DNA from 2 places in the Sinomonas soli genome. Region 2 is predicted to be linked to the other one. Evidence: predicted binding sites of a transcription regulator. Region 2 holds the regulator's gene; the other holds the start of a gene.
The links. The regulator Rex, encoded in region 2, represses fermentation and respiration genes when NADH is low (regulators of the CRP and FNR family bind a similar motif). The targets are predictions, from matches to a motif close to CTTGTGAANNNNTTCACAAG.
Positions count from the first base shown of each region.

Region 1: the regulator Rex is predicted to act here: its motif matches at 2,439-2,458, upstream of ACYVKZ_RS02845 (glyceraldehyde-3-phosphate dehydrogenase).

Region 1 is NZ_BAAGSN010000003.1:352,794-357,143, reverse strand. It holds gene def (peptide deformylase) at 1-446, shown strand, start outside; gene ACYVKZ_RS02850 (hypothetical protein) at 528-728, opposite strand; gene ACYVKZ_RS02845 (glyceraldehyde-3-phosphate dehydrogenase) at 780-2,261, opposite strand; RNA gene rnpB (RNase P RNA component class A) at 2,491-2,889, opposite strand; gene ACYVKZ_RS02835 (YaaA family protein) at 2,955-3,719, shown strand; gene ACYVKZ_RS02830 (zinc ribbon domain-containing protein) at 3,735-4,350, opposite strand, start outside.
Region 2 is NZ_BAAGSN010000020.1:138,395-142,744, forward strand. It holds gene ACYVKZ_RS18940 (30S ribosomal protein bS22) at 1-6, shown strand, start outside; gene ACYVKZ_RS18945 (HAD family hydrolase) at 153-962, opposite strand; gene ACYVKZ_RS18950 (glutaredoxin family protein) at 1,017-1,271, shown strand; gene ACYVKZ_RS18955 (redox-sensing transcriptional repressor Rex) at 1,409-2,161, shown strand; gene ACYVKZ_RS18960 (hypothetical protein) at 2,208-2,915, opposite strand; gene ACYVKZ_RS18965 (hypothetical protein) at 2,920-3,822, opposite strand; gene ACYVKZ_RS18970 (hypothetical protein) at 3,992-4,168, opposite strand; gene ACYVKZ_RS18975 (NADPH-dependent F420 reductase) at 4,313-4,350, opposite strand, start outside.

The sequences.
Region 1 (4,350 bases), on a different contig from region 2:
TCGGCCTGCGCGTCTTCGTGTACAAGTTCACCAACGACGACGGCGTCCCGCCCCGCGGCGCGATCGTCAACCCGCGCCTGACCCTCTCCAAGATCTCGGGCGCCGCTCCGGACCCCGAGGAGGACGAGGAGGGCTGCCTCTCCTTCCCTGGCGAGGGCTACCCGCTGCAGCGCGCTGAATGGGTCAAGGTCGAGGGGTTCGACGGCGAGGGGCAGCCGCTCGAGTTCGTCGCGACAGGCTGGTTCGGCCGGGTCATGCAGCACGAGTACGACCACCTCGACGGCAGGCTCTACGTCGACCGCCTGATCGACCGCTATGCGAAGAAGGCGCGGCGGGCGGCGCGCAAGCACGGGTGGGGCGTCCCGGGCCTGAAGTGGATGCCGGGAGTCGACCCGGACCCGTTCGGCCACGACGACCACGACCATGACGTGCACGAGCACATCTGAGACGGCGGACAGGGCCGTACGCTGACGCGGAAGGGCGCCGCACCGGGTAGTGCGGCGCCCTTCGCGCATCGAGTCGGGGATCTACTGCTCGCGGATGACCCGCTGGAGGTCCTCGTCCGCCGCCCGCTGGAGCTCCTCCAGCTGGGCGACGCGCTCGGGGGTCACATCCCCGTGCGCAAGGGCCGCCTTCGCGTGGTCGACGAGCAGCTTTGCCTGCTTGGCATTGGCCTTGGCGACGTCGAGTGCGTGCTCGAGCGTGCTCTCATGCTCTGTTGCTTCCATAGGTGCATCTTGCCCCTGGGCCGGCGCCGAATCCAGCTTCCCCGCCGATTGCTACCGAGATGTTGCGAGGGTGTACTCGTCGGCCGCGGTCTGCACGGGGAACGACGGCGCGTGGTCGCCGGCCATGTCCTCGAGGACGCGGACCACCTGCGAGCTGTAGCCGAACTCGTTGTCGTACCAGACGTACAGCACGAGGTTCTTCCCGGTCGAGATCGTCGCGAGGCCGTCGACGATCCCGGCGCGGCGCGAGCCGACGAAATCGCTCGAGACGACCTCCGGCGAGTCGATGTAGTCGATCTGCTTGCGCAGGTCGGAGTGCAGCGACATCTCGCGCAGGTACGCGTTGACCTCGTCCTTGGTGGTCTCGTTCTCGAGGCTGAGGTTGAGCACCGCCATCGACACGTCCGGGGTGGGGACGCGGATCGCGTTGCCGGTGAGCTTGCCGGCCAGCTCGGGCAGGGCCTTCGCCACGGCCTTGGCGGCGCCGGTCTCGGTGATGACCATGTTGAGCCCCGCGGCGCGGCCACGGCGGTCGCCCTTGTGGAAGTTGTCGATGAGGTTCTGGTCGTTCGTGAAGGAGTGCACGGTCTCGACGTGGCCGTGGATGACCCCGTACCTGTCGTTGATGGCCTTCAGGACCGGCGTGATCGCGTTGGTCGTGCACGAGGCCGCCGTGACGATGCGGTCGTCGGCCGAGATCGAGGTGTGGTTGATCCCGTGCACGATGTTCGGCAGGTCGCCCTTGCCGGGGGCGGTCAGGAGCACACGGGCCACGCCCTTGCTCTGCAGGTGCTGGGCCAGGCCCTCTGCGTCGCGCCACTTGCCGGTGTTGTCCACGACGATCGCGTCGTTGATGCCGTACTGCGTGTAGTCGACCGTGGCCGGGCTGTCCGAGTAGATGACCCGGATGAGGGTGCCGTTGGCGAGGATCGTGCTGTTCTCCTCGTCCACCGTGATGGTGCCCTCGAAGGCGCCGTGCACGGAGTCGCGCCGCAGCAGGCTCGCGCGCTTGATGAGGTCCTTGTCGGAGCCCTTGCGGACCACGATGGCGCGCAGGCGCAGGCCCGCGCCGCCGCCGGCGTGCTCGATGAGGATGCGCGCGACCAGGCGGCCGATCCGGCCGAAGCCGTAGAGCACCACGTCGGTGCCCGTGCGGGGATCGGCGCCGTGCTTGCCCACGATCTCGGCGAGTTCGGCCCGCAGGAAGTCTTCGAGCGGGAGGGTCTGACCCTCGGCCCGGAACGCCTCGTTCAGGCGGGCGATGTCGATCGACGCCGCGCCGAGCTCCAGCGTGTCGAGCGCCTTGAGGATCGGGAGGGTCTCCTCGAGGGCGAGCTCCTCGCTGTCGATCTGGCGGGCCCAGCGGTGGGCCTTGAGCAGTCCGACCACGGACTGGTTGATGAGGCTGCGGCCGTGGACCGAGGTCACCACGTTGTTCTGGCGGTAGAGCCGGCCGATGACCGGGATCATCTCCTCCGCGGCGGCCTCGCGTCCGATCCACGTGCCGAGTGCGGTTTCCGTCGTTGTGCTCACACAGGTGCCTTTCTCTGCTTCTCGCACGCCGTCGTGCGGATGCCCGCTGTGGATGTCCAGGGGTTTGGTCAGCGGGCATGAAAAGAGCCGGTCCTGCGATCGCAGAGCCCGGCCCGTGGAGAACTTCTACGTTCTCTTCCAGTCTACGTGCGGCAGTCCGGCGGCGGGACCGGGAGCCCTGTGAAGTCACTCACAGGCTCTCGGTTCTGCCGACCGGGTGCCGGGGACGAGGACAGGCCGGCCTGTGAGCCGGGTTCTGTCTCCGCGCCCGGTTGCCCGGACGCGGGAGGCGACCATCCATCTAGGACCGCCGTTGCCGGCGGCCTCGAGCGGCCTACCCGGGCGCTCGGGCGGGCAGCCCTCGATCGCGCCCTGTCTGGCCTTGCTCCGGGTGGGGTTTACCGAGCCTCCCCGGTCGCCCGGGGAGCTGGTGGTCTCTTACACCGCCGTTTCACCCTTACCGCGGACGCGGCGCCAGGCGCCTGTCCGCGGCGGTCTGTTCTCTGTGGCACTGGCCTGCGGGTTACCCCGAGTGGGCGTTACCCACCACCCTGCCCTGCGGAGCCCGGACTTTCCTCGCGGCGCCCTGGCATACGCCAGACCGCCCCGCGGTCGCCCGGCCGACCTGTCCTCGACTTCCCAGTCTATAGGCCCGCGCTCCGCCCGCCCTCCGCCGCCGGGTACGATGCCGTGGTGCTCATCCTGCTTCCCCCCTCCGAGGGCAAGACGCCCGCGCGCTCCGGCCCCGCCGTCGACCTCGGCTCGCTGAGCTTCCCGCAGCTCGAGGTGGCCCGCAAGGAGGCCATGGAGGCGCTGGCCGAGGTGAGCGGTCGGGAAGACGCCCTCGCAGTCCTCGGGGTCGGCCCGTCGCTCGCGCACGACGTCGAGCGGAACCGCCGGCTCGCGACGGAACCGGCGGCGCCGGCCCACGGCGTCTACTCGGGCGTTCTCTACGAGGCCCTCGGCTATGCGGGCCTGACCCCGGCGCAGCGCCGCAGGGCCGACGACTGGGTCGTCGTGGTCTCCGCACTGTGGGGGGCCGTGGGCTTCGCGGACAGGGTGCCGGCGTACCGGCTGTCGATGTCGGCCTCCCTGCCCGGGCTCGGGCGGCTCGCCGGGTACTGGAGGCCGCTCCTCGCCGAGGCCCTCGCGGACCGCGCGGCCGGGGAACTCGTCGTGGACTGCCGCTCGAGCACGTACGCCGCAGCCTATGCGCCGCCGCCGGCCGGGACCGTGACGGTCGATGTGTTCAGGGAGCGGGACGGCAAGCGCAGCGTCGTGAGCCACTTCGCCAAGCACCACCGGGGCGACTTCGTCCGGCACCTGCTCACCCGCCGCGGCAAGGCGCCGGCGACTCCCGAGGCGCTGCTCGCCGTCGCCCGCGAGAAATGGGAGGCGGAGCTCCTCCCCGGGACCGCGCGCCGGCCACACTCGCTCGCGCTCGTGCTCAGGGACTGAGGCCGGAGCGGCCCCTCAGGCCCACTCGGGCGAGCGGACCAGGATGCACCCGGAGTCCGGGCAGAAGACCACGTCGTCCTCGGCGGCGTTCCGGATCGCCGCGAGGTCTCCCGGGCTCAGCGCCATGCCGGACCCCTCGGAGGTCCCGTGGAAGAGGCGCGCGGCGCCCACTCCCCGCTTGGCCAGCGTCTTCTCGTAGACCCCTACGAGTCCTGGCTCGATGCCCTGGGCATACGCGGCGCGCTCGTCGGCCGCCGCGGCCCGCTCGGCGGCGATCGATGCGAGCTGGGCGTCGAGCTCGGCCCGGAGCTCGTCGCTCGCGCCGCGGGCTTCGCCGAGGGCCTCGGCCGCGATGCCCTGCGCCGAGCGCAGCCCGTCGAGGCGTTCGAGGACCTCGAGTTCGGCGTCCTCGAGGTCGCTCTGGCGAGCGCGCAGGCCTGCGATGTCCTTCTGGAGGGCCTCGAGGTCCTTCGACAGGCCCCCCGCGTACATGCGGTCCTCGTCCCGCGCGATCCGCGTGGAGGTCTCCGAGACCTTCGCCTCGATCCCGGCGAGCTCGGCCTCGGCCTCCGCGACGGCCCGGTCGGCGTCGCGCGCCGCCGCGGAGGCCTGCTCGAGGGCCGCCTTCGCG
Region 2 (4,350 bases):
AAGTAGGCGCGCCGCCCCTTCAGGGGCGATGGTGGGTGAGGCCCGTTCCCTGTGTGGGAGCGGGCCTCACATGCGTCCGGGCCACATTCTTCCCGCGGGGTGACCTTGGGCGTCTGCGGGGTGACGCCGGGCGGCTGCGGGCTGACCTCGCGCTAGCGGCGGAAGCGGGCGTAGCCGCGCCAGAGCCCGTACAGCGCGCCGCCGACGGTGGCCGCCTTGAGCCCGAGCGTGGCGGCCCGGCGCCCGGCGCGGAAGTCGTAGATGGGCCAATTGTGCGCATTCGCGTGCGAACGCAGCCGCGCGTCGGGGTTGATGGCCACAGGGTGGCCCACGAGCGTCAGCAGCGGGATGTCGTTGTGCGAGTCCGAGTAGGCCCAGCAGCGCTCGAGGTCGAGGCCCTCCCGCTCGGCGAGCTCTGAGGCCGCCGCGGCCTTGGCCTTCCCATGCAGGATCTCGCCCACGAGGCGGCCGGTGTAGGCGCCGTCCTCGATCTCGCCCACCGTTCCCAGCGCCCCGGTGAGCCCCAGCCTGTCGGCGATCACGGAGGCAACCTCGATGGGCGTCGCCGTCACAAGCCACACGCGCCGGCCCACGCGCAGGTGCTGCTCGGCGAGGGCCTTGGTGCCCGGCCAGATGCGCGACTCGATGAACTCGTCGTAGACCTCGTGGCCGATCGTCTCGACGTCGACCGCGAGGATCCCGGCGCCGAGCGCCAGCGCGGAGGCCTCGATGGAGCGGACGTCCTCGAGGCTCTCGCCGCGGAACAGGAACGCGAGGTGCTTCCAGGCGAAGCCGGCCGCGTCGCGCAGGGTGAAGGCGCCGCGCTCGTACATCTTCCGGGCCACGTGGAAGAGGCTGGCGCCCTTCATGAGGGTGTTGTCCACGTCGAAGAAGGCCGCCTCGCCCGGGCGCCCCACGGGCGCCGGGCGCGCTGGATCCAGCGCCTTCTTCTCTGCGGGCATGGTCCGAGTCTAGCGATTCACAGCTCGGCCACAGCCGCGCGCTACCGTGGAGGCATGCGCATCCCCGAGATCGTCCTCGTGACGAAGAGCCAGTGCCACCTGTGCGAAGCCGCCAGGGATGTGGTCGGACGGGTGGCGTCGGACGCCGGCCTCGGCTGGGAGGAGCGCAGCATCGACCACGACCCCGCCCTGCGCGACCGGTTCGCCGAGGAGGTGCCGGTAGTGCTCGTGGACGGCGTCCAACGGGACTTCTGGCGGATCAACGAGGCCCGGCTGCGGCGCACCGTCGACGCGGCCCGTCAGGGCTGACCGCCGGCGCGCGGCCGAGGCCTGCGGCCCTTTTGGTGCCCGGGCCGCCCCGGTCCTAGAGTGAATGGGGCCGCCGCGACGGCGGCGTCCGAGCGTAGAGCCCGCACGCGCGTGGCCCGCGAGGGAATGAGGTGGCAGTGGCAGGACGGTCCCAGTCGGGAAGCCGAGGCGCCGCGCCCGCGACCGACGGGAAGCAGCTGCCGCCCGCAGTCGTCTCCCGCCTGACCGTCTACCTGCGTGCCCTCAACTCGTTCCTCGCGGACGGCGTGGACCGGGTCTCCTCGGACGCGCTGGCCGAGGCGTCCGGGGTCAGCTCCGCGACCCTGCGCAAGGACCTCTCGCAGCTCGGCTCCTACGGCACCCGCGGCGTGGGGTACGAGGTCGAGAACCTGCGCCAGCACCTCTCCGTGGCCCTTGGCCTGACGCGCGACTGGCGCGTCGCGATCGTGGGCGCCGGCAACCTCGGCCGCGCCCTGGCCCGGTACGGCGGCTTCGGCACGCGCGGCTTCGATGTCGTCGCGCTGCTCGACACCGACCCGCAGATCATCGGCAACGAGATCGGCTGGCTCCGCATCTCCGACGCCGCCAACCTGGAGGCCGTCTTCCAGCGCACCCGCGCGAACATGGCTGTCCTCGCCCTCCCGGCGTCCGTGGCCCAGGAGGTGTGCGACCGCGTCGTCGCCGTGGGCGTCCGCAGCATCCTCAGCTTTGCGCCCACCATCCTGCAGGTCCCGCCCGGGGTGACGCTGCGGAAGGTGGACATGGCCACCGAACTCCAGATCCTCGCCTACCACGCACAGCGCGGAGAGGCCGGCGGGGAGACGGGCACGCCTTCAGACCCCGATCCGTCGTACGACGACGTTCCGCACCCGGGCGGGCAGCCCGCCTGAGGCGGGGGGCCGCCGTCGTGCGCCAGCGCCCGCTGGGCCCGGAGGGTCAGCGGAGGTAGCCGCCGCCGAGCTTCGCTGCCCGGCGGGCGGCGATGTACTGGCTCGAGGGCCGCAGCCACGTGAGCACCGCCGCGGCGATGTACAGCGCTCCCGAGAGGAACGAGAGGACGTAGACGAAGGCCGGCATCGGGAATGCGCCCGCGGTGGGCAGGACCGCGGAGAGCGCAAGGTTGCTGACATAGCCGAGCACCGAGAGGCCCGCGAACACCGTGAGCAGGATCCGCACCCAGTTCATCCCGGCCCGGATCCCGAGCGCGATCAGCACGGTGACGGCCACTCCGACGAGGGCGGAGACCCACAGGGCGGGGGTCATGATGGCCGTGAACTGGCTGGCGAAGGCGGCCGCGTTGGCCCGGTTGGCCCGGGTGGTGGCCTGCATCAGGCTGGTGTGCATGTAGGTGCCCATCCAGTCCAGGATCGCCGGGATGCCGGCCAGCGGCGCGATGGAGCTCGCGACGAGGAACCAGGCGGCGAGGGTGATGGTGAGCGGCCGCGCGATCCCGACGGCCGGCATTCCAGGGAAGGAGCCGCTGGGCAGCTGGCTCGGCCACGGCCCCTGGTATGAGCCTTGGGGCGGGGGAGGACCGTAGGCGGGCGCTCCGCCGGGCTGCGGCGTGCCCTGGTAGGCCGGGGGGCCCGGCTGGTAGGCCGGCGGACCGGGCTGGTACGGGGGCGGCGTGGGCTGCTGGCTCATGGCGTCACTGTCCGTAGGGATTGCCGAAGGTCGGTCCCTTCGGGGGCGTGTAGGGATTGGCGAACTGGTTCTGGGCGGTGAGGAAGGCCGTCACCGCGGGCCTGAACAGGAGCACGATCGATGCGACTGCGAGGCCGATCGTGATGAGGGAGAACACGCCGCCCGCGAGGAAGGCGCCGAGGGTGAGGCAGAGGAAGACGGTGCCGAGGGTCCGGGCCCACTTGCGTCCCCGCATCAGGAAGACCCCGCACAGCACGAGCACGACGGCGTTGACCACGACTCCTGCCATGGCGAGCCACACGAACGTGCTGATGATCTGGCGGAACTGCTCGAAGGTGATGCCCGACGAGGCGCCGCCCGCGTCGTTGAAGAGGGTCCGGAGGGCGGACGTCGGCGTGTTCAGGGTGACAAGCGTGGCGAAGAGGCCGATGACGACCTCGGCGGCCGCCGTGATGAAGACCAGCAGCGAAGCCCGGCGCACCGCCGTGCGCTGCGCGTCAGGGCCGGGAGCGGGAGTGCCATAGCCCTGGGGCCCGTAGCCAGGGGCACCGTACCCCTGAGGCCCATAGCCCTGGGCGCCGTAGCCCGGGGCACCGGGCTGCTGCCACGCCTGTCCGTAGGCCGGCGGCTGCTGCTGGCCGTACGTTGGGGGCTGCTGCTGTCCGTAGGCCGGCGGCTGCTGCTGGCCGTACGTTGGCGGCTGCTGCTGCGCCTCCCCATATCCGGGAGCGTACTGTCCGTACTTCGGGGCGGGCCGTCCGGGCCCGGGCTGCGCCTGGCCCTGCCCCGCCTGGCCCTGCCCCGCCTGGCCCTGCCCCGCCTGGCCCTGGCCAGCCTGCTCGGGCCCGGGCTGCTGATCCCCGTGGTGCTGCTCGGCGCCGTTCGGGGGGACAGGGGGCGTGCTCATGCGGGTCCAATCGTTGAAGGTGGCCCGACGGGGTAACGGCTACGCGCCCCCGCCGCGTTGACCCCACTGTAACGCCAGAGGGCACCGGCCCGGCACCCCTCCCTGATGTCAGTGAGGGCGTGCCGCGCGCGGCGGCCCTGCTGCACGGTCAGCCCACGCAGGGCTGCGGTCAGCTGGTCGTTTCCTCCACCGTTGCCGCCGCGATGACGGCAAGGCTTTCGGCGATGCTCAGCAGCGCCGTGGTGCGCGCCTGCTCGAGGCGTCCCGCAATCTCAGCGGAGCTGGTGCCCTCCTTCTGGGACGCTTCGAAGAAGGCGAAGGCCAGTTCGAGCGGCTCATGTGCCATGGTCGGGTTCCCTTCATCCGCGTCGGCGAACCCCCCGGGCCCCTCGCCCGGGGATACCCACGTGACCTACCCGCGGGCCGGAGTCTCAACCCTTCTGCAGGCGGACGGCCAAGCCCGCGGGCCGGCGGCCCGGTACGTGATGGCCTAGGGGAAGATCCGCAGTGAGGTGTCCCAGTTGAAGT